Regions from separate parts of the Shewanella sp. Choline-02u-19 genome, predicted to be linked through region 2. Evidence: predicted binding sites of a transcription regulator. Region 2 holds the regulator's gene; the other holds the start of a gene.
What was found. The regulator ArgR, encoded in region 2, controls arginine synthesis, uptake and breakdown. The targets are predictions, from matches to a motif close to ANTGAATANNTATTCANT.
Positions count from the first base shown of each region.

Region 1: the regulator ArgR is predicted to act here: its motif matches at 4,767-4,784, upstream of CXF83_RS19985 (aspartate aminotransferase family protein).

Region 1 covers NZ_PJBE01000013.1:3,047,346-3,064,141, forward strand. The annotation lists gene CXF83_RS19970 (DUF1338 domain-containing protein) at 1-475, opposite strand, end outside; gene astD (succinylglutamate-semialdehyde dehydrogenase) at 699-2,159, opposite strand; gene astA (arginine N-succinyltransferase) at 2,169-3,188, opposite strand; gene CXF83_RS19985 (aspartate aminotransferase family protein) at 3,324-4,541, opposite strand; gene CXF83_RS19990 (HDOD domain-containing protein) at 5,062-6,204, opposite strand; gene dbpA (ATP-dependent RNA helicase DbpA) at 6,377-7,753, opposite strand; gene CXF83_RS20000 (DsbA family protein) at 8,112-9,491, shown strand; gene CXF83_RS20005 (DUF3313 domain-containing protein) at 9,535-10,215, opposite strand; gene CXF83_RS20010 (YheV family putative zinc ribbon protein) at 10,344-10,553, opposite strand; gene CXF83_RS20015 (ABC transporter ATP-binding protein) at 10,715-12,625, shown strand; gene CXF83_RS20020 (TIGR02444 family protein) at 12,679-13,116, shown strand; gene CXF83_RS20025 (TIGR04219 family outer membrane beta-barrel protein) at 13,188-13,937, opposite strand; gene CXF83_RS20030 (DUF2333 family protein) at 13,940-14,911, opposite strand; gene CXF83_RS20035 (copper chaperone PCu(A)C) at 14,925-15,404, opposite strand; gene CXF83_RS20040 (enoyl-CoA hydratase-related protein) at 15,440-16,177, shown strand; gene CXF83_RS20045 (PspC domain-containing protein) at 16,362-16,562, opposite strand; gene CXF83_RS20050 (hypothetical protein) at 16,697-16,796, opposite strand, start outside.
Region 2 covers NZ_PJBE01000012.1:913,787-930,582, forward strand. The annotation lists gene CXF83_RS06005 (ferredoxin--NADP reductase) at 1-4, shown strand, start outside; gene CXF83_RS06010 (glutathione S-transferase) at 14-610, shown strand; gene CXF83_RS06015 (Fe(3+) ABC transporter substrate-binding protein) at 806-1,813, shown strand; gene CXF83_RS06020 (ABC transporter permease) at 2,294-3,925, shown strand; gene CXF83_RS06025 (ABC transporter ATP-binding protein) at 3,927-4,955, shown strand; gene CXF83_RS06030 (Dyp-type peroxidase) at 5,284-6,216, shown strand; gene CXF83_RS06035 (cupin domain-containing protein) at 6,269-6,739, opposite strand; gene argR (transcriptional regulator ArgR) at 6,901-7,371, opposite strand; gene mdh (malate dehydrogenase) at 7,723-8,658, shown strand; gene ispB (octaprenyl diphosphate synthase) at 8,734-9,705, opposite strand; gene rplU (50S ribosomal protein L21) at 9,987-10,298, shown strand; gene rpmA (50S ribosomal protein L27) at 10,314-10,568, shown strand; gene cgtA (Obg family GTPase CgtA) at 10,707-11,873, shown strand; gene CXF83_RS06070 (threonine/serine exporter family protein) at 11,900-12,661, shown strand; gene CXF83_RS06075 (threonine/serine exporter family protein) at 12,658-13,128, shown strand; gene CXF83_RS06080 (dihydrofolate reductase) at 13,150-13,632, shown strand; gene CXF83_RS06085 (DUF3718 domain-containing protein) at 13,739-14,134, shown strand; gene CXF83_RS06090 (methyl-accepting chemotaxis protein) at 14,416-16,437, opposite strand; gene CXF83_RS06095 (symmetrical bis(5'-nucleosyl)-tetraphosphatase) at 16,533-16,796, opposite strand, start outside.

The sequences.
Region 1 (16,796 bases), on a different contig from region 2:
CAAATGCCGCAACCCAAGCTGCATACTCACTTTCAGCTAATAACGACTCATAAGTCTTAGAATCAAGCGCCCAATGGCGTCCAGAATACAGGAAATTATCGGCAGTCGTTGCCGTTGGTTCTACCTGCTCAATTAGGCCTTTAATGGTCGTTTGGAGTTCATCACTAAACTCTTCGACCAACAACTCTGAGATGAACACCTTTGGCTGAGTGCTATCAGGATGTTCAAAATGCTTAGCGTTAAGCTTTTTAGCTTCAAACTTATAATCACCACAAGCGACATAACCGATTGATTCAAAATGTGCAGCGAGTACGTCAAGGTTAACCTTGCTGATATTAAACGTTCGCAGTGCAATATGATCATTGATGATCTTCTCGCCCTTAGAAAGTAACTGATGAACTTTAGCAGCAGAGGGTGCCATCTCAATATAATCTTGCCAAAGTGCTTCAAATAACGCGTTTACATTAGTGTGCATCGTTAACTCCTTTACGCCATCGTGCTTATTGTTTTTTATGTCACGCGGCTGTACACATTTGAGGGATTTAGCAGCTCCACCTAGGTTGGTAGGTAAGAGCTACTAATGCTTGCTAGATTTGCGTCGTATCAAATGTTGTTGATACTTGCTCAAAGGCTTTAACAGATTCAGCAAAGCCTTTGATATAAAGAAGTGCCCCGAAGCTCTTCCCTTTACCTTAAAACTAAATGCTCAAGCCTGGGCTCAATTTCGCCGGCAGACTCACTGCATCCGCTTCAACAGAAGCCACTGGATATGCACAGTAATCAGCGGCATAAAATGCGCTAGCTCTGTGATTACCCGATGCACCAACGCCACCAAATGGTGCCGCACCTGACGCACCTGTTATCTGCTTATTCCAGTTAACAATACCGGCACGAATACGCGCTAAAAAGTAATCATAATCTTCACGGTTATCAGCAAGTATACCGGCAGACAAACCATAGCGAGTAGCATTAGCCAGCTTGATTGCTTGATCAAAATCGCTATAACGGATCACTTGAAGTAGTGGACCGAAGTACTCCTCATCAGGCAATTCAATCACATCAGTCACATCAATCAGACCCGGTGAAACCAGACCCGTGCCCGCTTCTAGGTGAGTGAGTTCAACAAGTGGAGCTGCGCCCAAGTTAACTAAGTTACGCTGTGCTTCAACCATGCCTTTTGCGGCAGACTCTGAGATCATAGAGCCCATAAATGGTTGTGGCTGTGCATTCCACGCACCCACTTGAATCTTTTTAACGGCGGCAGCGAGTTGTTCAAGCAGTGCATCACCTTGCGCACCTTTCTCAACGTATAGACGACGAGCACAAGTGCAACGCTGACCTGATGAGATATAAGCAGATTGAATAATGTCATGTACTGCAGCTTTAGTATCTTCAACACCTTTAATAATAAGTGGGTTATTACCCCCCATTTCAAGTGCTAAGATTTTGCCTGGTTCACCGGCATATTGCTGATGCAAGATGTGACCCGTACGCGAGCTCCCCGTGAAGAACAAACCGTCGATTTGTGGATGAGCCGCAAGCGCCTTACCCGTTTCAACTTCGCCTTGAACAAGGTTAAGCACGCCAGCAGGTAGACCCGCTTTTTCCCAAAGCTTAAGCATTAGCTCTGCCACTTTAGGGGTTAATTCTGATGGCTTGAATACCACTGTGTTACCCGCAAGTAGCGCAGGTACAATATGGCCATTAGGCAAGTGACCAGGGAAATTATAAGGGCCAAATACCGCAACCACACCATGTGGCTTGTGACGCAATACAGCACGTCCTGCAGGGATCTCACTTTCAGACGTCCCCGTACGCTTATTATAAGCGGCCACTGACAAGCCGATTTTACCGATCATAGCGCCCGCTTCTGTTGCGGTTTCCCATTGTGGCTTACCCGTTTCTTGGGCAATCACTTCAGCCATATCGGCCTTATTGGCTTCTAGCTGATCACGGTATGCTTCAACAATCGCTAAACGCGCTTCAAAACCCAGCATAAACCAATCAAATTGCGCGTTACGCGCAGCATCAACCGCGGTATTAACTTGCGCTGGAGTTGCCGTTTTACTTGTCCAGATGACTTCTTGGTTTGCAGGGTTAATTGATGTCACATCGTGACCTAAACCTGCTATCCACTTACCTTCAATAAATTGTGTCATATTCTATTCCTACATGGCCAATACACGGATCTGCTCACCGTCTGCAACCATAAGGCCTGCAGCAGTTTCAGCGTCTAAGATCACGTTGTCATTGTCTTCTGATACAGCTAGATTTGCAGCTGTAGCGCGGTAATTTGCGAGTTGGGTGTTTGAAACGATATAGCTTGGTGCATCTGCTGGAGCATCACCAATGGTCACCGTTAACAGGCGGCTTTCGCGTATAGAGCGAATATCATGCAGGTTACATTCAACGGTGGGTCCACCATCAAAAATATCGACGTAACCTCGACATCTGAAACCTTCTGCCTGCAATAGATTAAGCGCGGGTCGAGTATTGGCATGTACTTCACCAATAACTTTTTGCGCTTCTTCTGGCAATAAACACACGTAAACTGCATTTTTTGGCATCATTTCCGCCATAAATGCCTTTTGTCCTAGGCCTGATAAATAATCAGCTTCAATAAAATCAATGCCTAAAAAGTGCTTTTGCAACCAATCATAAAAAGGCGAGTTACCCTCGTCATCGCTCTCGCCACGCATTTCAGCAATCACAGTTTCGCCAAAACGCGCGGCATGCTGTGCTAAAAAGAGAAAACGGCTTCGGGACAACATACGGCCATTGTTGTTCTTGCGGTAACTTCCTCGCAAGAACAAAGTGCATAGCTCTGCGGCGCCAGTATAGTCATGACATAAGGTTAACGTCTCGACTTCATTGCGCACGCCAATTTGCTCGGAATGGTAAACCTCTGTACCAAGACGGTAATGGTAGAACGCATCTTCCATACCAACAGCCGCTTCAATACCACAAGTACCAACGACTTCGCTGGTTTCTGTGTCTTCAAGCACCATTAAATAGCCTTCATCAAACGGCTTATCGACTTGTTTTTCAAACGAAGCTTCAACCCGCGCAATTTTGCGTCTAAGAAGATCTTCGTTTACAGGTAAAGATGTGAATCCATGTCCTGATTCTTCGGCTATTTGATATAGCGCGTCAAAATCAGTGGATCGGATTGGACGTATTATTAACATCTAGGAGTTTCCTCACTATCACTTGTCGCTATCAGGTAGGCATTGCCTTTAACAGGCAATACTGACACTGCAGCTATCAAGTATCCTAAAGACAAAAAAGAAGCGCTAAGGTGACCTAGCGCTTCGTTTGCCAATTTAGGCTGCGACTACTTTAGCGACAGCTCGCTCGAAACGCGCTAGGCCTTCAGCGATGTCAGCTTCAGGGATCACGAGTGAAGGTGTGAAACGCACAACATTTGCGCCAGCCACTAGGCTCATAACACCCTCTTCAATTCCTGCCACTAAAAACTCTTTAGCGCGTCCTTGATACTTTTCGTTTACCACGGCACCAAGCAACAGGCCTTGGCCACGGACTTCAGAGAAAACATCATACTTGTCATTGATCTTGCTCAGACCATCACGCAGCAATTGCTCACGCTTTTTAACGCCATCCAAGACTTCTGGAGTATTTACCACATCTAGTACTGCGTTACCGATAGCACAAGCAAGTGGATTACCACCGTAAGTTGAACCATGAGTACCTATCTTAAGGTGCTCAGCAATTTCTTTGGTTGTCAGCATCGCAGCGATTGGGAATCCGCCACCCAATGCTTTAGCGGTTGTCAGAATATCTGGTACTACATCGCCACGCATGTAAGCGTATAGTTCGCCTAGACGACCAACACCCGTTTGAACTTCATCAAATACAAGCAATGCATTGTGCTTATCACAAAGCGCGCGCACGGCTGTTAGAAACTCAGGATCAGCATCGATAATGCCGCCTTCACCTTGTAGTGGCTCCATCATTACTGCACAAGTCTTATCAGAAAAGACCGCTTCTAGTGCTGCAATATCATTGAATGGGACATGGGTGATGCTCTGTGGCTTTGGACCAAAACCGTCAGAGTAAGCCGCTTGACCGCCAACGCTTACCGTAAAGAAAGTACGACCATGGAATGCTTTATCAAATGCAATGATTTGATCTTTTTCAGCACCAAACTTATTCATCGCGTAACGACGAACTAGCTTAAGTGCAGCTTCATTGGCTTCAGCGCCAGAGTTAGCAAAATAAACACGCTCAGCAAATGTCGCTTCAACAAGCTTAGTGGCAAGCTCAAGAGCAGGTTCGTTAGTCATGACGTTAGATAGATGCCAAAGCTTCTCGCCTTGCTCTTTTAACGCACCAACCAAAGCAGGATGACAATGACCTAAACAGTTAACGGCAATACCACCAGCAAAATCGATAAACTCTTTACCTTCTTGATCCCAAACTCGGCTACCTTCGCCACGCACTGGGATTACTGCTGAAGGCGCATAGTTAGGCACCATAACTTCGTCAAACTGGGCACGTGTAAGATTCATTTTAACGCTCATTCCTTCCATCCTTTCAAATTATCGACCGCGATAAAGCCGTCGTATTCCGCTTGATGTCTTTATCTTTTATAGGTGACATCGCGGTTGCTTGTATTGCTAGGAAGACATTATTAGCGAAAACGTGATCAAAATACCAGTTTTTCACAACCTTCATCGGACCAAACACGCCTTATAGTGCATAAAGAGTTGAGATTTAGAATTATCAAAGCGTATATGGCGGGGGTTTAAGCATAATTAGTCATAAAAAAGTTATCTAGCGCCTCTGAATACTAAATATTCAGCATTACTGCATAACTAGTTCACCGAAATGGCGTATATAGGCTCAGTTAGCGTAAATTAGACAGTTTTTTGACCAAGATTTGATTAACTAACCAAAAGAGTCTAAATGATAAATAATTGTATACTATTTAGTGGCGGAAATTAGCGGATGTTTGGACGGCTATTCGATGTTCAATGAGATTAATCAACATGGGAGAATGAGTCTACGATTGTACAATGAGCACTCTTCATTATAGCGGGCTTAAAACAGTGCTAATTTACGATAGTTTTTTCCATTCAAACGGATCAACTCTTGCTCGGAGATTTCATAGTAATCGTACATTAAACGGCATTCATGGGAGGTGATATTACCCGCCTCTTTTAATAGATAGACCCTCGCAAAACAGTTAGCTCTTTCGATAAGTGCTGAATCTTCATCAAGATCGGCATATTTAAGACTCTCATCAATCGCTTTAAACGTTTTGGTTAAACGGCTCTGTTCAAAACTCAGCTGATTAAGTAACTGCCAATTGAGCGGACCACTGTGCGTTAACGCTTGCTGATAAACATCAATCGCCGGAAACTCAGTTGCCATGATTGCATCATAAAGTTCTTTATCTCCGCTAGCACTGGCTTCTCTCAACCAACTCCCCAACGTAGCATCAAACATCTTAGCGCAATTGCTAATAACGCAAGTTGTTCCAAGCTGACTCATCAAGCTACAACTGTAGGCAAAAGCGCGGTCCTTATTGTGTAACTCAACTAAGGCCTGAGCCGCTATCGCACTTATAACGCTGTAACGCCATAGTTTACGAGTCACCCACAACAGTTGAGGCTGACCACTCGGCATGAGGTAACGCAGGCAAAAATAGGGGATTAACGCTTGCAGGTTTTCAATACCAATGTAGTTAAGCACGAGTTTGATATCAGTCACTTGAATGTCTGAAGTTTGTGGGCGTCGATGCCGAAACATCGGACTATTGATCATATTAACTAAGTCACGCTGTAACCAAGGTAAGTCCATGACTAACGGGCGTATACGTGACAGATCAACTCGCTTTGAATACAGTAGCTCAAGTAAGAGGATTTGCTTTTCATCGAGCTTAGAATGCTCAAGTACCAGCTCTGGCGACGACAACTGATGTTCAATAGCACGGTTAACACTGGTAATCAGTTGGGCCGAAACAACCTTGTACAACGCTTGGGCTTTATTCTGCTTCTCTATTCGTGCTCGAATAGCGTCTCTTTCAATTTCGAGTTTATTGGCATCATCTTCAAGCTCTGCGTGGATCTCATCAGGAATAGAGACAGGTTTGCCTTTGCCAACAATGAGTAACTCTTGCAGCCTATGCTCTATCTCTATAATTTTGCCGGGTTTAACTCCACCCGCTACCGAAATTGCCACTAATTAACCTATCCCAAAATATCAATTCTACCAACTGCAACTAACGGCAATACAACCTCGCCGTCCATTCACCGTCTCCACATAGACAAAAATCCAGATCTCTCTGGATTTTTATCGGCTCAACAGCTAACTAATTGAGTATTTAATCTGAAGTCGAATTACGTCGAGTTCGTTAATTCATTTCCCAAGCGCGGTATGTGCGCCCTTTCAATTTACCATTAACAATTTTATGCAACGCACGCTTTGCGACTTTACGATTAACCGCGACGTAAGCACGATAATCAGTGATTTTGATTTTACCAACTTCACTACCATCAATGCCATCTTCACCCGTAAGTGCTCCTAAAATATCGCCTGGACGCAACTTCTGCTTTTTACCGCCTTCGATTTGCAACGTGATCATGCTTGGTTGAGTAGGGTAAGTGTCGAGTAAGCTCTCTGCAGGCAGCGCTTCATTGACAATATCGCGCTCAAGATAATCTTCAAGCAACGCAATTTTATATCCATCTTCATCGTTATAAAACGTATATGCGGCGCCTTGACTGCCAGCACGTCCAGTACGACCAATACGATGAATGTGAACTTCAGTGTCAAAAGCAACCTGGTAGTTAATCACAGCATCAAGCGCGTCAATGTCTAATCCACGCGCCGCAACGTCTGTTGCCACCATAATAGACACACTTTTGTTGGCGAACTGCAGTAGCGTTTGATCGCGATCTCGTTGCTCGAGATCGCCATGCAGTGCCACTACGCTAAAACCGTCGTTCTTCAGCTGCGCAGCAACATCTTTAGTTTCGCGCTTGGTATTACAAAATACCACAGCACTATCTGGACGATGCTGCAGTAACAGCAATTTTAGTGCGCGCATACGGTCATTAGGATTACCCACTTCATAGAAGTGTTGGTCAATCGTACTTGTTTCATGCGTCGAAGCGACTTTAACCATGACAGGTTTGAACATAATCGTATTGGCAATAGACTTAATCTGATCAGGGAATGTTGCGCTGAAAAGTAATGTCTGACGTTCAACTGGAATCTGCTCAATAATGGCTTCAAGTTCAACTTGAAAGCCCATATCTAACATACGGTCAGCTTCATCCAACACCAAGGTGTGCACATTATCTAAATCTAAGCGGTTACGATCTAAGTGATCGATAATACGTCCTGGAGTCCCCACAATGATGTGCGCGCCGTGCTCTAGCGAACCAATTTGTGGGCCCATAGGAACACCACCACAAAGAGTCAACACCTTAATATTGTGAATACCGCGGGCTAACGTACGGATCTCTTTGGCCACTTGGTCAGCCAGTTCTCGTGTTGGACACATCACTAAACACTGGATGCGGAATCGCTTAACGTCCAATTTATGCAGCAGACCCAAACCGAATGCGGCTGTTTTACCCGAGCCTGTTTTGGCTTGGCCAATGACATCTTCCCCATTAAGGATCGCTGGTAAGCTCTGAGCTTGGATCGGTGTCATCGACTCAAAACCCATTGTGGTTAAGTTGTCGAGTAGCTCAGTTTTGAGCTTTAGGGTTGAAAACGGCACTTGGCCATCGGTGTCGAGGACTGATTGAGTCAAAGTTTCTTTCCTAAGTATTTACCGCGAGAATGAAGCTCATTGCTGGCAGAGTTTATCTCACCAGTTCAATACCGTCGGCGGTTTGGCCGATTCTCAACAGCAATAAAATATAGTGACAAGAGCCTTAAAATCACAAGGCTTAAAATGTCGATGATGAATGCTAACTATTATAGCGCGCTATTGTAGCAGTTATTACAATAGATGCAGCATTCCCACGCTTTTGCAGCAACAAATACTGCGCGTAGCAGTAGATTAAACCCTGTGCTTTACCTTTAAGGCTTTGCCCCTTATGTTAAAACTAACTTTTAAGGGTCAATCAACTATCATGTCTGTTAAAACATCGCTTATGCCATATCTTGCACAGTGCTTATCCAGTGATACGTCACTTAACTGCAAACGATATCTGTTTGAGTTTAAACGTAAGCTGCTACGTCAACCTCACAGTCTCAAAGTGTTTATCAAAATAGATGACCCTTACAGCTATATCCTGCTGCAAGCGCTAGCGCATTTTATACCGCGCTACGGGTCATCAATGCCGCTCAATATTGTATTTTATCCGTTAATATCAGTCCCAGATAATGCCTTTCCTGAACCCGTCTTGTGGAAAAAAAATGCCGTATCAGACTGTCAGTATTTAGCCAAGCTGTATTACTTTGACTCCGTTAACAGCGGTATTGAACATCATCAATCTGACAAAGTCGTCGCGACAAAAGCGCTACTTGCCTGTGGGTCGACTGCAGCCGATATACGTCATTTAGTCAAAATATTTGCCGATTTCTGGCAAGATGAAAACCGCCCTCAACGTAAAAAAACGTTCCAGTTCAGCCCCCAAGAGAAAACCAGCTTAAGCCGCAACAGTGTTTTAATACAAAAACTTGGACACTATCAAACGGGCACGATCCATTATGCTGGAGAATGGTATTGGGGAGTTGATAGATTAGCCTATTTAGAGCAACGCTTGATTAGCTTGTACAAATTGCCTTTGCAGCCCATATTCACCAAAACAAGATTGAAACTCGACGCTACATCCACATTGAAACAAGCCGAGATTCCAAACTATGACCAACATAACAAAAGACTCACGCTATATTTTTCAATACGCAGCCCTTACTCCCACTTGGGTTTAGAGCAAGCGGTATTACTCGCCAATAAATATCAAATCCCTCTCACCATCAAGCCTGTTCTGCCGATGGTGATGCGCGGTTTAGCGGTACCAAACGCAAAGAAGATGTATATATTTCATGACACCAAACGCGAAGCATGCCGCTTAAATATCGATTACGGTAAAGTCGCCGATCCTTTAGGGCTGGGAGTTGAACGCTGCTACGCCCTATTTGAATATGCCGAGGCGCAAGGCAAAGGAACGGAGTACTTATTAAATTACTCAAGAGCAGTCAACAGCCAAGGATTACATAGCGATACCGATAAAGGGTTGAAGATAATCGTCGAACGGAGTGGCTTAGATTGGGCACATGCGCAGAGCTTACTAAAGCTATCAAGCTGGCGCCAATGGGCACAACACAATCTTGATGAGATGATGCAACTCGGCCTTTGGGGAGTACCGAGTTTTAGTTACCAAAGCAATATCCTAGCAGGAAGTATTCAACATGGCGGTAAGCAACAAGACTCTAGCCAACAACTAAGCGTGTGGGGCCAGGATAGATTGGCAAGAATTGAGCAGTTTATCCAAAGCCAACGTCTTTAAGACGTTGGCAAAGATGGCTTAAATGGTTGCAGAAATTTAACGCTTAGAGCGTTTCACCACGTAAGGTTTTACTCAAGCGTTCAACCCACCAATTTATCGCATCTTTAGCATCGTCGGTCGAATCAATCATGGTGCTTAGATCTTTGTTTCCGCCCCTACGATCTATCACCGCGACGATGGGTTTGCCCGTTTGGGCATCGCTAATCATAAGCTCAATCGTGGCACTGCCGACGTTGGTATGCTCGCCAGTCACTATTTTAGAGATACTCGAAATGCCGAGTCCAACAGGCATGATACTGCTGGTCACTGCCAGAATGGGGTTAGGTGTTTCAATATTAGTTAGCGCGACACTCACTCTCAGGGTTTTATCGGTTGCCTTGTCGACCAAGGTAAAGCGGTTGCTGGCTTTCTCCTTAATTTTATCCATAAGGTATTTAGACACCTCGACAATGTCTTGATCATCGAGCCCGTCATATCTGTCCTTATCATCAAGCAGTAACCAAGCCTGATCGACGATAACATTGTCATAACGGTTTAAAATCTGATTAAGATCCGCCACGCTTTTGATATTAGGCTGCGCCCAAACTAAGTCGCTACCACCTTCTGGTCCAGCTCTGAAATCCTCAAACGTACTGAACATTTGCGATTTTCGGTAATCTTGAACTGTTCCACAGCCCACCAGCAATAACATGCAACCTATAACAACCAAGCGAGCGATATTCATTTTGTTTCCTAATAAACAATTCAATATAAGCAGTAGCCCATATATACCGCGCAAAGTTTAAACGACAACAAAACAAATGTACAGATAAATACACACGTGTATAGTCATTAATAGTGACCCGCTATTGGCTATTCAGGTTTAAAGACACCAATCACCGCACCGGTGGCTTTTTTAACGATTTTTTCATCAGTTTGCTGCTCGCGATAATCGCACTCAACACATTCAACCGTTTCAATACCATTTTCTTTAAATAGCACGATAGATTCTTTCGCTTGGCACTTCGGACACTTTGCACCTGCAACAAATCTTTTCTTTACTTTCTTCGTGGTGGTGGTCATCAATTAGAGCCCTAAGGGTAAATTCGTGCCATTTTGCCACAAAAGCACAAATAAGCCGAACCATAGCGACAGTTTTCGCAGCTTGGTCATAGCCGCCAGACTAGATTCTGGGCTATTATCCCCAGCAATAATTGCTTTCACTCAGACTCAAGCCGGCATAAATGATCACCATCACTCAAGCTCAACTCGTTCGCGGGTCTAAAATCCTGCTAGATGAAACCTCATTAACCGTTTATCCAGGCCATAAAGTCGGTCTCGTGGGTGCTAACGGTACAGGAAAATCCTCACTTCTAGCGCTAATTCTAGGCAAGATAAGTTTAGACAAAGGCGACTTCGGTATGCCGTCTGGTTGGCAAACAGCAACCGTCGCCCAGGAAACACCCGCACTGGATGTTGCAGCCATTGAATATGTGATTGACGGTGATACTGAATATCGTGAGCTTGGAGCTCAATTGCTGCAAGCCCAAGAGCTTGACGACGGGCATAAGATTGCCCTACTACACGGTAAAATAGAGGCCATAGGCGGCTATGCGATTCGTAGCCGTGCAGCCAGTTTACTTGCTGGACTTGGTTTTGGCGAAGCAGAACAGTCTAACCCAGTAAAAAGTTTCTCGGGGGGTTGGCGCATGCGCTTAAACTTAGCCCAAGCACTATTATGCCGCTCAGACTTATTACTACTTGATGAACCCACCAACCACTTAGACTTAGATACCATGTACTGGTTGGAAGGCTGGATTAAAGCCTACCAAGGTACATTAATTTTGATCAGTCACGATCGTGACTTTATCGACGGCATTGTTGATGAAATCGTCCATGTAGAACATCAAAAATTGAATTACTACAAAGGTAACTACACCGCCTTTGAACATGTCCGTGCCGAGCGTATGGCGCAGCAGCAAGTTGCCTATGAACGTCAGCAGAAAGAACGTGCGCATATGCAGACATTTGTGGATCGTTTCAGATACAAAGCCAGTAAAGCAAAACAAGCCCAGAGCCGTTTAAAGGCGCTTGAACGCATGGCAGAACTATTGCCATCACAAGCTGATAGCCCTTTTCATATGTCATTTAGAGAGCCTGAAGCATTGCCTAATCCGCTGGTCGCCATGGAACAAGTGTCTGTTGGTTATGGTGAGACAGAAATTCTTAAAAAGGTGCAACTAAACCTAGTGCCAGGAGCACGTATTGGTTTGCTCGGCAGAAATGGTGCCGGTAAATCAACCTTAGTTAAGCTGCTTTCCGGCGAGCTGTCGCCAATGAAAGGTAAATATGAAACTAACCCAGGGTTAAACATTGGCTACTTTGCACAGCATCAATTAGAGTTTCTGAGCTTAGACGATACGCCATTGCAACACCTCGCACGCCTCGCACCAAATACAAAAGAGCAAGAGTTGCGTAACTTTCTTGGCGGTTATGGCTTTAACGGTGATATGGCTGTTGCACCTGTGCGCCCCTTCTCCGGTGGCGAAAAAGCGCGTTTAGTATTGGCGCTACTGGTGTGGCAACGCCCTAACCTATTGCTACTTGATGAACCCACCAACCACTTAGATTTAGAGATGCGCCATGCGCTCACTATGGCGCTACAATCATTTGAAGGTGCAATGATTATTGTATCGCACGATAGACATTTACTGCGTCTTAGCTGCAGTGATTACTACCTAGTGGATCAAGGTGAAGTTAAAAGCTTTGAAGGGGATTTGGACGATTATCATCAATGGTTACTTGATGCTGCTAAGGCCGCAAACAAAGACGATACAGGGACAACAGCTAAGCCCACTCAAGACAAAAAACAGCAAAAGCGTTTGGAAGCGGAGTTAAGACAAAAGCTATCTCCGATGAAGAAAGTCCAAACAAAGCTGGAGAAAGAGCAACAAAAGGCAAATGACCGCTTAGGTGAACTAGAGCAGATGCTGGCAGACAGCAGCCTTTATGACGCTGACAACAAAACAAAACTGACTAAAGTCCTCAGTGAGCGAACCACACTCACTCAAGGGTTAGAAGAGAGCGAAATGGAGTGGTTAGAAGTTCAAGAAGAAATTGAAAAGATGGAACAAATAGTCCGAGCTTCACTCTAACGACTTACATAACATAAAGGGGCATTAAGCCCCTTTTTTAATGGACGGTAATCATGACACTTCTCAACACATTAGACTTGAGCCTGTGGAAAGACTGCGACGACATTTACCTCAAACACCAACAACAATGCCTTCGTTTACAGGACGAACATCAGGTCAATGTGAACTTGTTGCTGCTCGCACTTTGGTTAGACACCCAAGAGTACTTGCTGTCAGCCACGCAATGGCAAACTCTACAACAAGACACATTTAAGTGGGAAGCTAGAGTACTTTTACCCTACCGTAAACTGCGCCGCCTAAGTAAGTCATGCCTAGAAAAAGCTGAATACCAGCAAATGCTGGACGTGGAACTGATGCTTGAACGTAAATCTCAAAGGCTGATTTTACGCAGCCTAAACACACTCGTATGCCAAGGCGACGGCAGTAACCTAACCGGTTATTTAGCCCTGTTTAATCTGTGCAGTGAGCACTACCCATCATTAAAAATATAACCGTTTACATATAAAAAATGCCCATCTCAACGACGGGCATTTTTATTAGCTTACTTAAGTTTTAACGAAACTTAGAAAACCAATTCTACACCGGCAAAGTAACCTTTGAACTGCATATCTGCTGTAACGCCGTCAAAGCCATTTACATCAAACTTAAAATCACGGTAACCCGCACGGATACGATAGTCCAACGCAGTACCATCAAAGTTCCAACCAAGACCCACTGAATAATCGTAAACGCTTGACTCATCAACGCCCATCATCACATCGGCAAAACCGTAAAGGCCAAGGCCAGGAATGCCTACCTGTGCATCGACATAACCCATCACAATACCGCTATCGATATTTTTCTGAGAATTTTCTCGACCATTATTACTGCTATTATTGACTCGGAATTTGCCGTCCATCTTCTTGTAAGCAGCACCGAGATCAAGTGAAACGATGTCGTTATCTAATATTTCATAATACAGTACGAAATCTGTGTTACTTAAATCTGAGTCAGTCGTCACGTCGCCAGTATAAGTATTACCACCAAATTCAAAGTTCGTCACGTTAGCACTGCCATTCGCGCTCAGGCTATTTTGTCTGATCTTAACATTTGGCACTAGCGGGATCGGATGTTCAATCGCAAGCCAAATGCTACCTTGTGAAGAATCTTTATGGTTAAACTCTTGCTGTGGTTGGCCCTTCTCAGCGAAAGTACCACTGGTATCAGCTTGCCAGTAATCGCCACCTACTTTAAAACCAATAACAGAAGCAGCATGAGCAGAAGTGCCTACTAAAGAGCCTAATAGTGCACACGCCAATAATGTTTTTTTCATAGTTAACCTTGAGTTAATAAGTTAGTTAAATCGATAACCGCGGCATTTGCGCGGGAGACATAATTTGCCATCACTAATGAGTGATTAGCGACAACCCCAAAGCCTGAACCATTAAGGATCAATGGGCTCCAAACGGATTGTTGTGTTTCTTCAAGTTCGCGAATGATTTGACGAAAACTCACTTGAGCATTCTTTTTCTTCAGTACATCTGCAAAATCAACTTCAACCGCTTTCATGAAATTAAGCAGCGCCCATGTTGCCCCACGAGTTTCATAGAAAACATCATCAATTTTCCACCAACTGGTCTTAATTTCTTGCGCGATATAACCTGGTGTTGATTGCTTTGCTGCACTATCACCTGATAAATCGGTATTAAGCCTTTCTTGGCCAACGCTCGCTGACAGTCGTTGCGACATACTGCCTAAGCGCTTTTGGATCTCTTTCAACCATTCATTTAGGTTGTCTGCTCGGGCATAGAACTGCGCATCTGGATTCTCTGACGTAATCATTCGAGCGCGATAGAGCTTCAACAGCTTAACGGCATCGCGATACTCACTTTCAGCACTGGGTACCAACCAACTCGTGTGCTCAATGTTCAGTTTTGAATGCGCGGCAAGTAGATCTTTATCAGCTGTTGACTGAGACTGAGAACGGCTAAACTCTTTACGCATAATCAGCGCTAAATCTCTAGCCTGTTCAATCGCACCAAATTCAAATGCGGGCATATTATCCATCAAGATTGAAGGCGGTGTGACGTCATTCGATAACCAGCCGCCAGGTTTATCCAGCAATGCCTCAACCGTTAAGATAAGCGATGTTGTCGTGGCATAACCAATTACTTGGCGCCCATTATCTTGCTTATAAACCTCTTGTTCGATGACATCAGGTTCAGCACTCCACCAAATAGCGATAAGGTAACCAATAAAACAAATTAAAGCAGCTAGCGCTACGCCTTTTTTCCAGGTCATTTTCATTAACAATTACTCCTTAATGATGGTGATGTTGATGTTCAGACTCTGCGGAGCCAGCCTGCTTTTTAACGGGCAGCGAAATCACTTGCTGTTTACCGTCTGCGAACCTGAGAGTTAAATCTACTTTGCTCTCTTCGGCTAAGGGCGCGATCAATCCCAACAACATGATGTGATTTCCCGATTCAGAGAGTACCAAGCTGCCATGAGAGTCTATGTCAAAGCCATCAACTTGGCGCATTTTTATCATGCCATCTTCATCAATAAGTGTATGCAGTTGCGCTTCTTTCGCAAAAGGCGCTTCAACAGCAATAAGCCGTGTTGCCGGTCCATGATTTTCTAAAGTGATATAAGCAGCGGTATTGGGCACGCTTGGCGGCATTGCACGAACGTAACCATCAACAAGCACCACTTGCGCAAAAGCCGTAAACGAGAAACAGCTCAGCAGGGTGAGGTTAAACAGTTGTTTGAATATTTGCTTCAATGTCTTAAACTCCATTTTAAAATCTAATTCGCAACATGAGGACATAACGAATGAGTACTATTCAGATTAAGGACGATAATGGGGTACGTATTATTACGTTTAATCGTCCAGACAAGCGCAACGCGCTCAACCTTCAAATGTATACACAGCTAACAGAATACCTTATCCAAGGTGAATCGGACAATGAAATTCGAGCCTTTATGTTTCGTGGTCAAGCTGAGTGTTTTACTTCTGGTAATGATATTGCTGACTTTTTAAAAAATAGTAACTTAGGTGTGAAACACCCCGCTTTCAGATTCCTATTTTGCCTACTTGATTTAAAAAAACCGGTCGTCGCTGCCGTTACTGGCGCAGCGGTTGGCATTGGTACAACCTTGCTATTACATTGCGATTTGGTCTATGCCGATACCACCGCTAAATTCCAACTGCCATTTGTCAAACTAGCACTTGTGCCTGAAGCTGGAGCAAGTCTGCTATTGCCTCAAGTTATCGGCCATGTGAAAGCCGCTGAACTTCTGATGTTGGGCGAAAGCTTTAATGCAGCAACAGCACACACATATGGGCTTATTAACGAAGTTGTTGCAACGGAAGATATTTTTGAATATGCACTGAATAAAGCAAAGAAGTTGGCAGAGCAACCGCCTATTTCACTACAAACAACCAAGCAGTTAATGCGTTATAACAAAGAAGAAATAAGAGCGCAGATGGAAAAAGAATTGGTTGAGTTTGGTACTAGGCTGGCAAGTGATGAAGCAAAATCTCGTTTCGCTGCATTTCTAAAGAAATAGCTCGTAGCCTAAATAAGCTAAAATGTCAGAAAGTATGCTTGCTTATATCAATATCGATTTTAGCGAGCATACCTTCTTGAATAACAAATCATCTCACCTAGTATCCAATTGCTGTAGTCCGTATTGGCACGACGTATCAATCCATAAGTCGTACTATCGACTTCTTTATATAGATGCGCCTGTATTAGCATGGTTTTTCCCACTTAGGTAACACTAAGGCCAACACAAAATAGATCATCAATCCCATTGCAGGGTTACAAAAAACCGCCAGTGCACATACCACACGGGTCCATAAACATGACCAGTCGAACTTATCTGCCATTGCCGCTGCAACGCCGCATACCAATGACGAAGGATCTTTTAACCTGTTAATAAAATTAGCCATTTAAAACTCCATTTAACTTCAAAATTAATCTTTTAATTTATGCCACTGCAGCGAGCAAATAATACAAGCAAATATCGCTAAACTCACAACTGGCAGTAGTAACAACCCCATGAACTGAGCTATATACCACATAATTAGTCCTTAATTAGTGCGCTTGTGACCAGTGATTTTTCAACCTTTTCGGCGGTAAGCATTTCAGCTTTCAAATCTTCATCACTGCTTAATTCGAACATC
Region 2 (16,796 bases):
GTAAGGTCAGATCATGAAACTGTATTATTCCGACGCTTCACCTTATGCCCGTTGTGTCCGTGTTTTTATTAGCTACCACAAGATTAAAGGGATTGAAGAGATTATTGCTAACCCCTTCGATAACTCTCCAGAACTGCTTAGAGTTAACCCTTTAGCAAAGATCCCCTGTTTGCAGCTAAATGATGGCTCGGCATTGTTTGATAGCGAAGTGATTATGCGTTTCTTAGACACTGAATTTGGCCAGTCTCGTTTATTTGGAATGAGAGTAAATAATTGGTCGCAACAGTGTCACTTTTCATTACTGAAAGGTATTTTTGATAGTGCGGTCTCACTTAGACAGGAGCAACTTCGAGATGAAGAGGGTTTGCGTTCTGCATTTTGGACATCGCGATTTGAGCAAGCATTATTAAGAGGCTTAAAAGAGATTGAAACCATTGGCATCACTCACTCTGCTGAGTTAACGGCATTGCAAGTCATGTTAGTTTGTCTATTGGAGTACATTGACTTTAGGCATCCCGATATACTTTGGCGAAATGTGGCTCCTGCACTCGGTCTTTGGCTGAAGGAAGCGCAGAAAGCTGATGCTTTTGTTGCCACAAGGCCCGCGTGACAACACGACTTCGCTTGTTAGTATTATGAATAAATAGAGGTTAATTAAGTATTTGCTAAGGTAAGTGGTGTATTTTGTTGGCAGAAATTACCACTAATGCTTGCTGTTCCAGCCTTGATTGATTACCCTACTTGCAATTGAGAATTATTATCACTGACGTGGTAGTTAAAGGTACATTGATAAAGGAGTAGGGCAATGAGAATGATCAACAGTCTAATGATGGTTGGGCTTTTATGTAGTGCAACTATGGTTAGTGCCGCTGAAAGGTTAACGGTCTACTCTTATCGACAAGCTTTTCTTATTGACCCTATTTTGACTGACTTTACTAAGCAAACGGGCATTGAAGTTGATGTCGTGTTTTCAAAGAAAGGCATCGCGGAGCGTATGTCGCGAGAAGGACGCTTGTCTAAAGCTGATATAGTACTGACTTCAGATTTCTATCGGTTAATGGAGTTGGTTAAGAAAGATCTTGTCATCCCAGCAAGCAGCGATACGCTAAAGCAAAATATTCCCCAAAAATACCGTTCACCAGATGACATGTGGTATGCATTAACCATGCGTGTCCGTAATATTTATAGCTCGAAAGAAAGACTGGGTAAGTTAGATATTAACTATGAAGATCTCGCCGACCCTAAGTATCTCGGTAAAATTTGCAGCCGAAGTGGTAAGCATCCTTATAATGTTTCTCTCGTCGCATCGATGATTGCGCACCATGGTGAACAAGACACTAAGACATGGCTACAAGGCTTAAAAGCCAATCTTGCGCGTAAGCCACAAGGTAATGACAGGGCCCAGGTTAAAGCGCTAAGCGAAGGTTTATGTGATATCGCCATTGGCAACAGCTATTATTTAGGCAAAATGCTACAAGATCCTAAACAGAAGCCATGGGCTGAAGCGGTTGAGATTAACTTCCCTAACCAAGATAACCGTGGTTCGCACATCAATGTATCAGGTATGGCGTTAGCCAAATACACTAAAAACCGTGACGCAGCTATTCAGTTGATGGAGTTTCTATCAAGTGATTCTGCGCAGCAAACCTATGCTGATGTGAACATGGAATATCCGGTTAAAGCTGATGTTAAACCATCGAAGTTAGTCGCCTCTTGGGGACAATTTAAAGCTGATGACTTGCCTATCTATAAGCTAGCTGAATACCATAGCGCTGCGATAAAACTATTGGATGAAGTGAAGTTTGATCTTTAGTGCAAGCTAGGCTTTTAAGGTTGGGCTAACGCTATCGTTATATAATGCATTAACGCGAATGCTTCGTGATAATATTCTCAGAACCTATCTTTATGATAGGTTTTGTTTTTTCTACATATTTTTATTTTTCATGGCTCCTATACCCATCCTACCTGAAGATGTAGGATTCGATGGGAGTTTAATGGGCTTTAATCACTGGTTCATTGCTCCAGGCTGAACCTAAGCACCTACATCCATGTAGGCGAGGCATTGATTGCCGCTAATGGTCATTGCCTTAGTAAAATCAATAACACAGAGTAAAGCCCACTCTAATAATATAAAAAGCATACCCATCGCAGAAGGCGTTGTGCAAGCCCACTTCGTTGTTGCACTCACTTAAAAGGGAATAACCATTTCTACGTTAATGCGCCTAGAATTGAACTGGCACAACGCCTCTGAAACGAGCATCTCCAAGCTGGATGGGTATAGGTATTTGACACCATGATATTAGGCTTAGCTAGACGCTGGTCTGTTGCAAGCTACACATTGGCACTGTTGATCGTGATGCCGCTTATCGCGCTTATTCTGCAATCACTGATGCCTGATGAAGCTGTTTTTGGTCATCTCATTGATACCGTTTTACCGACCTATATCAGCAATAGTTTGCTGCTAATGTTCTGGGTGGTGATAGGCGCTCTTCTACTGGCTATACCCGCCGCTTGGCTGGTGGCCAAATGTCGTTTCCCTGGCCGAAACATCTTCCAATGGGCATTATTGTTACCACTGGCAATGCCAGCCTATGTGGTCGCTTACGTGTACACGGACCTTTTGGATTATGCAGGTCCCGTGCAGCGAAGTCTGCGAGGCCTATTGGGCTGGCAAACGCCCCATGATTACTACTTTCCTGAAGTACGCTCTTTAGGCGGTGCAGCAATTATGCTGGCGTTGGTGCTTTTTCCGTACATTTATCTGCTAGCGCGCACCGCATTTATGGAGCAATCAGCAAGTTTAGGACATGCCGCACGCGTTATGGGGTGTAGTCCTTGGAAAAGCTTCTGGCGGCTTAGCTTACCTATGGCTAGGCCCGCTTTAGCCGTGGGAGCCACACTTGTTGCTATGGAAACGGCGGCAGATTTTGCCACTGTGAGTTATTTTGCGGTGCCCACATTAACCACGGCTGTTTATGATACTTGGTTTGAATATGGCAGTTTAACCGCTGCCGCAAAACTCTCTACTATTATGCTGTTTGTCATCTTTGCTATGATTGGTTTCGAGCGTTTTGCACGCCGAAAACAACAACTTTTCCAAAAACAGTCATCACCAGGAGAGTTAGATCGCTACTCGCTGAGTGGTGTAAAGGCATTTGCGGCTACTGGCTACTGCTTTGGCTTATTAACGCTCGCTTTTTTGCTGCCATTCGCTATTTTGCTGCAATATGCTTGGGGTTATTTTGCCGAGAGTTGGAATGCCAAATTTTTTGAGTACAGCTTTAATAGTTTATGGATTTCGCTATTGGTAAGCGTGATCTGTGTCTGCATCGGTATTGTTTTAATGTTTGTCAGAAGGGTGAGTCCTCGAAGAGCCGATATGTTGCCGTCAAGGTTAGCCTCTACTGGCTACGCTCTACCCGGTACCGTGTTGGCCATTGGTATTTTAGTGCCATTTACACAGCTTGATTTTGCGATTAATGATGTCGCTGAATATTTTGGTTTTGAAGGGCCGGGACTTATATTAACCGGTAGTGTTTTTATTCTTGTTTGTGCTTTTTGTATCCGTTTTGCCGCAATTGCAATTGGTAGTATAGAAAATAGCTATAAACGCATTTCGCCATCTTTAGATATGGCGAGTGTAACGTTAGGCTTAACCCCAAAAGCATTGCTGGCTAGGGTGCATGTCCCCTTGCTGCGAAAAGGAATATTTGCGGGATTATTATTGGTCTTTATTGAGTGTATGAAAGAGCTCCCGGCGGCTTTGTTACTCAGACCGATCGGTTTTGAAAATTTGGCGACGTATGTTTTTCAGTTTGTCTCTGATGAACAGCTAGAACATGGCGCTTTAGCCGCGATTGTTATCGTGTTGGTGGGGTTAGTCCCATTGATATACCTCAACCGTTCTTTGGAGCAAGAAAAGTAGTATGGCAACCTTACAAGTCAGCAATGTCCATAGCCAATACCAAAAACAAGTGGTGTTGAAAGGTCTCGATTTAACCGTTGAAAAAGGTGAAATTATTGCCTTGTTGGGGCCGAGTGGCTGCGGTAAAACGACACTGTTACGGGCTATCGCGGGTCTGCAAAATATTACCGAAGGCGAGATCGCAATCAATGGTAATACCGTGGTATCCGACAAAAAATTTGTCGCCAGTGAGAAGCGTGGGATCGGCATGATCTTTCAGGATTACGCTTTGTTTCCTCATCTTACAGTGGCAGAAAATATACTTTTTGGCGTGAAAATAGCGAATAAAGCACAACGAGTGACGCGACTAGATAAAATGTTGTCACTGGTAAAGTTGGACGGGCTAGGGGAGCGATATCCACACGAGCTATCGGGTGGTCAGCAGCAAAGGGTATCAATCGCTCGAGCGTTAGCCTATGAACCTGAGGTTCTTTTACTTGATGAGCCATTTTCAAATATAGATGCCAAGGTTCGTCGAGAGATGATGCTTGAGATCCGTCATATCCTAAAGCGACATAATATAAGTGCCGTTTTTGTAACTCATAGTAAAGATGAGGCGTTTGTTTTTGCTGATAAGCTCGCTTTGTTTAACCATGGTAAAATTGTTCAATGTGGTGACGCTGAGAAACTGTATCTATGCCCACAAGATAAGTATGTCGCTGACTTTTTAGGGGCTAGTAATTACTTACCTGCGAAAGTGATTGCGGATAAAACCGTGTCTACACTTATTGGTGATATTGAAAGTGACCGTCCGCTGATGGTGGCGCTAAATGATGAAGCTGAGCTTTTGTTAAGGCCACAGCACTTAGTCATATCTAAAAACGACAAGGGCTTAGGTGAAGTCATTGAGCGTCGTTTTCTTGGGCATGTCTGCCAGTATTTGGTCCAAATTGATGACATCACGCTCGATGTCCATAGTGAATGCTTAGATATCAATATTGGTGAAAAAGTGGCAATTACAGCAACACGACACCATTTAATTTTACTCTAACGGAGGTAGCACTAACCTAATATCTGCGCGTTTGAAGTGAGGTAAGAAAACATTGAGAGTTTAATTCATCGTTTAATGTGTTGTTTTTATCGCCGTTTAGTGACAATTTTAGTAAGCTTGGGTTTAGAGCGTTTAATATAAAATTAATTAACGGCTTACTCGTGCGCATGCTATAAGACAAAAGCAATGTGACACAAGTATAGCGCTTTGCAAGTAGGCTAAATATAAGTCTTTATTCTGGTTAATGTGCGTCAGGTAGAATTATTAGATGCTAAAGTTGTAGATAATATTGCCGATGATTAATGCAAAATAAGGGTTACATATAAAAATGGATAGTCAGGTTATGCCTCGTGAACAACTAGGAGTTTGTGCAGAAGGAAATTTGCACAGTGTCTATTTAATGTTTAATGCTAATGATGGTATCGAATCGCAAATGCGCCCATGTGTTGCAAATGTGGCCCAATATATTCACGATCTTGCAGATCAATTTGCGGATAGTGCATTCAACGGGTTTGTTGCCGTTGGGGCAAACTATTGGGATGCGCTTTACCCGGTAGGCAGACCACGCCAATTAAAGCCATTTCCTGCGATGAATCAAGAGAATAGAGATGCGCCGGCGATCGAATATGATCTCTTTGTGCAGCTGCGTGGTGATCGCTTCGATATTCTCCATTTAGTGGCCAATGAAGTGTGTCAAATGTTTGATGGACTCGTAGAGTTGATAGATGAAGAGCGCGGCTTCCGTTTTATGGATAGTCGCGACCTAACAGGCTTTGTTGACGGCACTGAAAACCCCAAGGGCCGCAGCCGTCAAAGTGTTGCACTGGTTGGAGATGAAGATAACGAGTTTAAAAACGGCAGTTATATTCATGTACAAAAATTTGCTCATAATTTGAGTAAGTGGAATCGACTGCCAGATAAGAAACAAGAAGATATCATTGGTCGTACCAAAGCTGAAAATATTGAATACGCCTCTGCAGATAAGCCATTAACAAGTCATATTAAGCGAGTTAATCTTAAAGATGATGACGGTAATTCAATGGAAATATTACGTCAAAGCATGCCTTATGGTTCGGTTAAAGAACAAGGTTTAATGTTTATCTCTATGTGTGGAAACTCGGTGAATTTTGAAAAAATGCTCGAAAGTATGATCTATGGTGATACAGAAGGTAATCATGATCATCTGATGCATTTTACTCAAGCACTAACAGGGTCATCCTTTTTTGTGCCATCGATAGATTTTTTAGAACGATCCGCATAAGCCTGGTTAATCTGTAAAAAAAACGCACAATAAGTGCGTTTTTTTATGCCTGCTATTTTTCTTGTTCTTCTTTATCGTTATTAAAGTAGCTAGTAGGGCTGCGGTCATAAACCTCATTCATACTCCGGACGAGTACTTTATTGGTTTCGGGATAAACAACGACATCATGGGTATCACGGCTACCGACCACTAAAAAAATGAAATCGGCATCGCTATTATTAACTATTTTATGGGCGATACCAGAGTTGGCTGTGAAGCAGATATATTTTCCTTCGCTAAAAACATGAGGTTCATCATCAATATAGAGAGTGGCTTCCCCTTGCATCGCGTAAATGTGTTCCTCTTCTTTAGTGTGATAATGAGCAAGTGCTGACGCCATGCCTGGTGCTACCTTTTCCATGGTTACGCCAACTTTTTCAGCCCCAGCAGTATCACCAATGTGCTTTTGATCACTGCCGTAATTATTTTCATGTGACCAAGACTCCCAGCCAACATCAGAAACATTAATCAGTTTGTTTTTCATCTTTATTATCCTCAACTTAGGAATGCTGCCCTACTGGCAGTATAACCATATTGATATAATAAAAAATAACATATTCAATATATTGTATAAAGGTAGCGTTGGCATTTGGCTTAAAGGGAGGTAGGGCGGCGTTTCCGCCCTTATTTTGCTGGCAGAAAAAGTTAATCCATGTAATTGAACAATGATTTAACCGTTTCTACTGTATCCACAATCATGTCGATATTTGACGGACTGATAAAGATAGTATCATCACCCGCTATCGTGCCTAGAATACCTTCTGGCTTACCTATCGAATCAAGTAATCGGGCGATTAACTGTGCCGCACCTGGGCTGGTTCGAACAACGATCATTGACTGGTTATGATCCACATCAAGTACAAGGTTTTTAAGTGGACTACCAGCAGTTGGTACACCAAGCTCAGCGGGTAAACAGTAAACCATTTGCTGTTTAGCATTTCGGGTTCGAACTGCGCCAAACTTACTCAGCATACGCGAGACTTTTGATTGGTTGATATTGCTAAAGCCTTCAGCTTGAAGCGCTATCACTATTTCACTTTGGGAGCCAAAACGCTCCTCTTTTAAGATCAACTTAAAGGTTCTAACGAGATCGTCCTGATTTTTGCTTGTTTGCATATATTATTATTCTTTATTCAAAAAAATCCGCTCTATGATGATTATATTCGCCTTTCATGTCAAATTTTATTCGTTTTTTTGAATAATAATTCACAGCGAGTTGTTTTGTTGAGCGGTACTAAATTCATTAGAGTATAAATTCTATTTATTTTTATACTGATCTTTTGCAAGCGATTTGATAGCAAAGCTAGACGGGCTGGGCGTTTAAAGCGATGGTAAGTGGCATTGTGAATCTAGAATAGAATGAACACGACTAAGGGATAATTGAATTTTAGTTGTGAATCCAGTACTGTTGCGCCATTAGAAAAGCGGATCTAAATCACAAAAATCCGAGAATTGACGGAGATAACTATGAAAGTTGCTGTACTTGGAGCTGCTGGCGGTATTGGCCAGGCGCTTGCCCTACTATTAAAAACTCAACTACCTGCGGGTTCAAAATTGTCGCTTTATGATATTGCACCTGTAACACCAGGTGTTGCCGTTGATTTAAGCCACATCCCAACAGCGGTTGAAGTAAAAGGATTTGCGGGTGAAGATCCTTCTGCTGCATTAGACGGTGCCGATGTGGTCCTTATTTCTGCGGGTGTTGCACGTAAGCCTGGTATGGATCGCTCAGATCTATTCAACATCAACGCTGGGATCGTAAGAAACCTTGTTGAAAAGTGTGCTGCGACTTGCCCTACCGCGCTTATCGCTATTATCACTAACCCTGTGAATACGACAGTTGCTATTGCTGCTGAAGTGCTTAAGAAAGCGGGTGTGTATGATAAGAACCGTTTATTCGGTGTGACGACGCTTGATGTTATTCGTTCTGAAACCTTTGTTGCTGCAGCAAAAGGCTTAAACGTAGCAGACGTTAAAGTGAACGTTATCGGTGGCCATAGTGGTGTGACTATTCTGCCACTTCTTTCACAGGTTAAAGGCGTTAGCTTTACTGATGAAGAAGTTGCAGCGTTAACAACGCGTATCCAAAATGCAGGTACTGAAGTTGTTGAAGCTAAAGCGGGTGGCGGTAGTGCGACACTTTCTATGGGACAAGCAGCTTGTCGTTTCGGTCTTTCTCTCGTTCGTGGCTTGCAAGGCGAAGCAAACGTTGTTGAATGTGCCTACGTAGATGGCGGCAGCGAACATGCTGAGTTTTTCGCTCAACCTATTGTTCTTGGTAAAAATGGTGTTGAAGAAGTATTAGCATATGGTGACGTTAGCGCATTTGAAGCAAGTGCTCGTGATGCAATGCTAGATACGCTAAAAGCAGATATTAAGCTTGGTATCGAATTTGTTAAGTAAGCTTACCTTTTGACAATGTAAGCCCTTAACGAAAAAACGGAGCCAATTGGCTCCGTTTTTATTGAGTCAATAAAACTAGTGACTACGCTGTACGGCTATCTTAGCCAGTGAAATTAGTGCTGTTTTGTATTCTGACTCTGGCAATATAGCTAATGCGGCGATAGCCTTGTTAGACTCTTCTATGGCTCGCTGTTCAGTATATTCAAGCGCACCACAACGCTTTAAGGCGCTTATAATCACTTCAATGTGCTCTGTACCGTCACCTTTTTCAATCGCTTCTCTAATGAGCGCTTTCTCTGTGTCGTTACCTTTGGCAATGGCAAAGATCAACGGTAAAGTTGGTTTTCCTTCAGCTAAATCATCACCTATGTTCTTACCTAGCTCTTCTGTTTCTGCTGTGTAATCAAGTAGGTCATCAGTTAATTGAAAGGCGGTACCCAAAAACTTACCATACTCAGCAAGTGCTGTTTGTATCTCTTCAGAGCTTTCGGCTAATAAACCCGCTAAGCGTGTTGCAGCTTCAAACAATTTTGCTGTCTTACAATAGATGACACGCATGTAGCTTTCTTCAGTGGTGTCTGGGTCGTTACAATTCATCAATTGCAGGACTTCACCTTCGGCGAGTACGTTAGTGGCGTCAGCGAGTATTTCAAGTACGTCTAAGCTTTTAAGCTCAGTCATCATTTGGAATGAACGCGTATAAAGGAAGTCACCCACTAATACACTGGCACTATTACCAAACAATGCATTCGCTGTTTCTCTGCCGCGACGGAGCATAGATTCATCAACGACGTCATCATGCAGTAGTGACGCTGTATGAATAAACTCGATTATTGCTGCCAACTTTAAGTGAGAATCACCTTTATAGTCGATTGCCCGAGCCGCTAAAATTGACAATAAAGGTCTTAAGCGTTTGCCGCCACCGTTAATAATATAAAAACCTAATTGATTAATTAGGGCTACATCTGACTCTAATTGTTTATAGATCAGTTGATTGACTGCTTGCATATCGCTATCAGCCAATTGACGAATGGCGTTTAAATCCATAAATAGACTCTGATTTGTTGGCTGCTATGACAATCAGCAGCTCATTTAAGACATAAATGTTATAATAGGGGGATTCTACCTAAATTTGTGCAGCAAGACAGTAGTTGTCGCTAATTCTGGGAGATATTTGGGTCTTTTTTTATTCTTACTGAATTAGCTCTTGTCAGATGCTAGTTCTTAGCGTAAACTCCGCGACCATTGTCATTAAAGCTTTTATAGCACCCCTGCATCAATCTAATATAGTTTGAGCGGCGTGTTTAGAATATCGGAGTAAAATAGCTATGTACGCTGTTTTTCAAAGTGGCGGCAAACAACATCGTGTTGAAGCCGGTCATACAGTTCGTTTAGAAAAATTAGAAGTCGCTACAGGCGAAACTATCGAGTTCGACCAAGTTCTTTTGGTTGCAGATGGTGAGACTGTACACGTAGGTGCACCTTTAGTTGAAGGTGGTAAGGTTGTTGCTGAAGTTGTTAGCCACGGCCGTGCGGAGAAGGTAACTATTGTTAAGTTCCGTCGTCGTAAGCACCACGATAAGAAGATGGGCCATCGTCAATGGTTCACCGAAGTTAAAATTACAGCTATTAGCGCTTAATTAGGAGTCTAACTCATGGCACATAAAAAAGCTGGCGGTTCTACTCGTAACGGCCGCGATTCAGAAAGTAAACGTCTTGGTGTAAAGCGCTTTGGCGGCGAATCAGTTCTAGCTGGTAACATCATCGTTCGTCAACGTGGTACTAAATTCCACGCTGGTGTTAATGTTGGTATCGGTCGTGACCACACTTTATTCGCACTTACCTCTGGTAAAGTGAAGTTTGAAGTTAAAGGTCCACAGAGCCGCAAGTTTATCAGCATTGAAGATTAATCTTTAGCTTCTGCTAAGATTAATACAAAGCCCCGCCATTGGTGGGGCTTTGTTTTTTTTAATATTAAGTAAATTGTTTTTTGGCGACTAGAATCGTTAAGAGTATAATTCTTTCATTCTGTGGTGCCAGGAGTTGGTATGAAGTTTGTCGATGAAGCGACTATCCGTGTTGAAGCGGGTAATGGTGGTAGTGGTTGCGTCAGTTTTAGACGTGAAAAATATGTTCCTGATGGTGGACCTGATGGTGGTGATGGTGGCGATGGCGGCAGTGTTTATCTGCAGGCTGACGAAAACCTTAACACATTAATTACCTTTCAGTTTGAACGCTTCCATAATGCCGAACGCGGTAAGAACGGTCGTGGTCGAGACTGTACTGGTCATGGCGGTGATGAGCTAGTGCTTAAAGTACCTGTCGGTACACGAGCAATAGATGCTGAGACAGAAGAGACTCTTGGTGATTTAACCATACACGGCCAGAAAATGCTTGTGGCCAAAGGTGGTTTCCATGGTATGGGTAATACGCGCTTTAAAAGCAGTACTAACCGTGCACCTAGGCAAAAAACATTAGGTACTGATGGCGAAGTACGTAGCTTGAGACTTGAGCTGTTGTTGCTTGCTGATGTTGGCCTACTGGGTATGCCAAATGCGGGTAAATCGACTTTTATTCGTGCAGTATCAAAAGCAAGACCAAAAGTAGCAGATTATCCCTTTACAACGTTGGTGCCCAATCTTGGTGTTGTTAACCCAAGACCTGGCCAAAGCTTCGTGATTGCGGATATTCCCGGTCTAATCGAAGGTGCTGCAGATGGTGCTGGTCTTGGTGTTCAGTTCTTGAAGCACTTAGAACGCTGCCGAGTGCTGTTGCACATTTTGGATGTCGAGCCTATCGATGGTAGCAATCCTGTAGAGTCAGCGCGTTCTATTGTCGCTGAGCTAGAAAAGCATTCGCCTAAGCTTGCTGGTAAGCCACGCTGGTTAGTCATTAACAAAGCCGATTTGATGCTCAAAGAAGAGCTGCAAGTAAAAATCGATAAGATTGTTAATGAACTGGAGTGGGAAGGCGAAGTATTTACTATTTCCGCTTATAATCGCGAAGGTACAGCTGAATTAGCACTTAAGTTGCTCGACTTTATTGCGTTGCTACCTCCTGAAGAGAAAGTTGACGTCGAAGCCGAAGTTGAGTTTAAGTGGGATAATTACCATCAAAATGCTAACGAATCTGTCAACGAAGATTATGTCGCTGACGATGATGACGACGATTTTGATGATGATGATTACGATGTTGAGGTTATCTATCAAAGATAGATAGTTTCAATTGAGGATGTTGAGAATTGTACGCCGACACACAAAATGATATTACACGTCAAGTTGTTAGGGTTGCTCAACTTCTTCTAGCTTATGGCGCTGACTCTGAACTTGTTGAAGAGATTAGTCAGCGCTTAGGCTATGCTTTAGGCTTAGCCAGTGTCGAAATCTCTATCTCCTCCAACTGCCTCGTTTTAACTAGCCTTGTTCATGGGCGCTGTATAACCACAACCAGACGAACGCGTGAGCATGGTATTAATATGACCATTGTATGCGAGCTTCAACGTATCTGTCTGTTGACCGAAAAAGGCATATACGGCCTGCATGAAGTGCGTAAACGTGTCAGCCGCATCGAACCTAAGACTTATCCAGCAAAATATGTAGTCCCTATGATTGGCTTATCTTGTGCTAGTTTTTGTCACCTATTCGGGGGAGACATTACGGCTTGCCTGATTACATTTTTAGCTTCAGCTATCGGTATGTTTGTTCGACTTTCTATCGCCAAACGTCATTTCAATTTACTCCTCAATTTCAGTGTTACAGCATTCGTTACGACTATTATTGCGCAAACGGGTTACCAATTTGATTTAACCGACACGCCCAAGTTACCCATGGCCGCGAGTGTATTGATGCTTGTGCCAGGCTTTCCGATGATTAATGCTATATCGGATATGGTAAAGGGACACCTAAACGTCGGCATTTCTCGCTGGGGCCACGCGACGTTACTGACGGTATCGTCAGTAATAGGGATCACTATGGCAATGCAAATAGGTGGGCTGTTTTTATGATGTCGCTTATTCTAAGCATGTTAAATGATGCGGTGTTTTCAGCGATTCCTGCAGTAGGATTTGCGATGCTGTTTAATGTACCGCGTCGTTTCCTGCCTTTTTGTGCAATAGCGGGAGCACTAGGGCATGGCAGCCGCACGATGTGGTTAAGCCTAGGACTCCCTATTGAATGGGCAACATTTTTTGCTGCTGCGCTCGTAGGGATAGTTACAATTGGTTTTGCTAAGCGTCATCTCGCGCCACCTTTGATGTACGCTGTTGCAGCGATCATTCCGATGATCCCTGGCTCCTACGCATTTAATACCGTGATAGCATTAGTCCAATTGACGGCACAATCCCATGTCAGCCCGGAACTGATATCAGAAGTCATCAGTAATGGGCTTAAAACTGTATTCATTCTCGGCGCACTATCTGTCGGCCTTGCTATGCCAAGCTTACTTTATTTTCGCTCGCGTCCAGTCATCTAACAAAATGTAAAAGGAAGTATTTTGAAAATTGCTATGATTGCCGCTATGGCGAATAACCGCGTTATTGGTAAAGACAATAAGATGCCATGGCACCTCCCTGAAGATCTACGCCATTTTAAGGCTGTAACCCTAGGTAAACCTATCGTGATGGGGCGAAAGACCTATGAGTCAATTGGTCGACCGTTGCCAGGCAGGCATAATATAGTGATTAGTCGTCAAACGGATTTGGCTATAGACGGTGTCACTACGGTGACCTGTTTTGAGGATGCTAAGCTCGCTGCAGGCGACTGTGAAGAGCTGGTTGTTATCGGAGGCGGTCAACTTTACGCAAGCCTTTTGTGTATATCGGATGTTTTATATTTAACCGAAATTTCACTGGATGTTGAAGGCGATACCTATTTCCCGCATTGGGATGATGGTTCTTGGTTGGAAATGTCGAGAGATGTAGCTATAAGTAGTAAACAATTGGAATATAGCTTTATAAAAATGGTTAAAAAGTGTTAAATTGGACGGGTTGTTTAGTACCCTGTTGTAATGATAATAAAGAAGGCATATCGATAAGTGCTTTCTTAATATAATAAATAAAAACTAAAATAATAAGGAGTGTCTGATGCGCTTGTTATCTATGAGCATCGCTACACTGATTGTGGCATCTTCAATATCGATTTCAACTCCAGCCTTAGCAAACCAAGATCAATTAGCTGCCAATATTTGTAACTATGTTGTCAGTGATGATAAAAACCGTTTGCGTAAGAAGCTAAAAGAAAGCCGTGTTAAATTGCGTAATATATATGACGGTGTTTCATGTAATGGTGATAGCTTGCTGAGAGTGGCTATGAAGAATGGCTCTAATGCAGTAGGTACCTTTGTCACAAAGAGATTGCCGGTATCTAACCTAGGTCGAGCTGAAAGTGATGGTCTTACTATCGCTGCATGGGCTGAAAGTAATGGCCATTCAGCAAGTGAAATTACGACAGCGATTAAAGAACGTTTAGCTGGCGGTTAATTCTACTTTTCGACGTATATAAATATAAAAAACCGGGACTTCCCGGTTTTTTTATATGTGTCACTTAGTACTAAGCAATAACGGTTTAATGTAAACAGTGAATTAGTATATTAATGCAGTCAGGCTTATGTTGGTTGGAGTGCTATCCGTCTTGCAGGTATTTATTTGGTGTAACAATCATTGTGGCGGATATTTAATCGCTACCAATATTGAAGCCAAATAATTTGGCTATAAAAAAGGAGGACTGTAAAACAGTCCTCCTTTTTAAATTATAAAAGTTATTAAACTTTAAATTCTTTCACTGAGGCTTGTAGCTCTTCTGCGAGTTGTGCAACTTGATGGCTAGACTGCGCCGTTTGATCTGCACCCGTTGAAGTTTCTTCTGAAATCGCCGCGATGTGTTCTAGCTTTTCTGAGACTTGTTGACTGACCAGATTTTGTTCTTGCGCCGCATGGGCAATATGGGTGCCAGAATCGTGAGCTTTGTGAACAGCATTACTGATACTTTCAAGGGCGTTATTTGCTTGTTCTGTTTTATCAACACAGGATTTTGCTTGCGAACGACCAAGCTCCATAACCGCGACAGCCTCTTGAGTACCTTGTTGTAGTACTTCAATCATCTGCTGGATCTCTTGGGTTGAATCTTGAGTTCTAGAGGCAAGACTACGCACTTCATCTGCTACCACGGCGAAGCCTCGTCCTTGCTCACCAGCTCGTGCAGCTTCAATTGCAGCATTGAGTGCAAGCAGGTTAGTTTGTTCTGCAATGGCTCTAATCACATCTAATATCGAGCCTATTGAGGCACTGTCTGCATGAACCTTATTAATCACCACTCCAGCTTTTGATACTTCATCAGCCAAGGCAAGAATTGTACGCTTATTTTCATCAGCGATGAGACGCATATGTTGGCTTTCATCGTCTGCCGCTTTTATCTGGCTTAAGGCTTCATCGGCACTCGCTGTCACTTGCAGCGCACTAGAGCTTAGCTGAGTGGTTGCAGTAGCGACTTGATCTACTTGGCTCTTCTGCTCTTGAATGCCTACTGTTGTTTGGGCTGTAATGGCTGAGGTTTCTTCTGCTGCGGCTGCAAGTTGGTCAGAGCGGTCAAGTATACCTTGGATGAGGGCACGTAAACTGTCGACAAGTTTGTTGCAATTACTTGATAATTTGGCAAACTCATCATGCCCTGAATCATCGAGCTTATGAGTTAGATCGCCTGATGCGAGTACATTGAGCGCGTGATTAATTTTGTCTAATGAACGGCTAAGGGGACGAACGACAGCAATGCTGACCACAATGGCCACCAGAATGGCAATGAGCACTAAGATCAGTGTTTGTATGCTGGCACTATCGATATCTTTAATTGCGCTCTCGCTGACGTCTTTGGAGAATGACTCAATGAGAGAAGTAAGGCTTGTCATCTGCTTGTTGACGTTACTAGCCTCCTTATCAACGGTACTGAGTAAAAGAGACGCTTTGCTAATTAACTCAATCTCTTTGGCTTTTAAGTCAATTAAAGAGTTGTTACCTTTGACGAGTACAAATACTTTTGCCGCTTCAACATTAATCTCATCAATGAGATCCGCTTCGACAACACCTTCCCAGTGGGATGTCACATATTGCAGTCTACTCTTGGTGTCACTGACGATGTAATCGAGCTCTTTAGAAATGGTATTAAATTTTGATTTGTCAGTGGTGCCAATCAAATCAAAGCTAGTACTGACGATACCGCTTAAGCTTGAATCTAGTGCACTTGCTGTGGCTGCTATCTCTTGTTGGATGATGTCTTCGCTCAACTCCATATCGATAAGATCGAGTAAAAGTGACGCGCTATCATCGACTGCCACTTCAACAGCATCGTATTTGTTTTTAATTTGGGATTGAGTTATTAGTGCATTTTCATGAGTAGCAATCATGTTTTCGCTTTCATTTTTAAACTGACCATAGCTACTTTTTAGTTTTCTAATGACCTGGCTAAAATCACTTTTGTCACTCACTAAAGTGGTCAGTTTGCTTAGCTCTTGTGAGAAGGTTCTACTTGCTGATGCAAACTGAGATTTAATTGCCGGTATCGCTTTGCTATCTGGGCTGTGATACGCCACTAAAATTTGCTTCTCTTGCTGAGATAAGGTTTGAGAAAGAAGGTTACTCGATTCTAAAGCTGGCAGGCTGAGCTCTTGCAATAATGTCGTACTGGTTTTTAGCTTATTATTGGTAAACCATGATGCGGTACCTAATACGATAAGCAGGAAGGTCACAACTGTAAACCCTCCAATCACTCTAGTGGCAACATTTAATTTCATAGAAGCTCCGTTTATTATTATTTTATTCTGCTAGGTGACAACAATCACATTGGAAGGCGCGCTATTATGTTATATCGACCGTAGGCGCGTTAAGTTTAACTTTCTTTTAACTTATTTTGAGTTATTTTCTGGTCTGATTCTAAGTGCCACAGGGTTAAATGTTCTCCCCAACAACAGCCAGTGTCGAGCGCTTGTAGTGCTGGAGAGTTCACTTCGCCCATAATTGCTGCCCAGTGACCAAAGACGAGTGTATGTTCAGGGCGAAGTATGGCGTGATGGGTGAACCAAGGTGACAGTTGAGGATTATCACATTGTTCTATGGGTAATTTGCAGTCAAAATCTAGACGACCGTCGGGGTA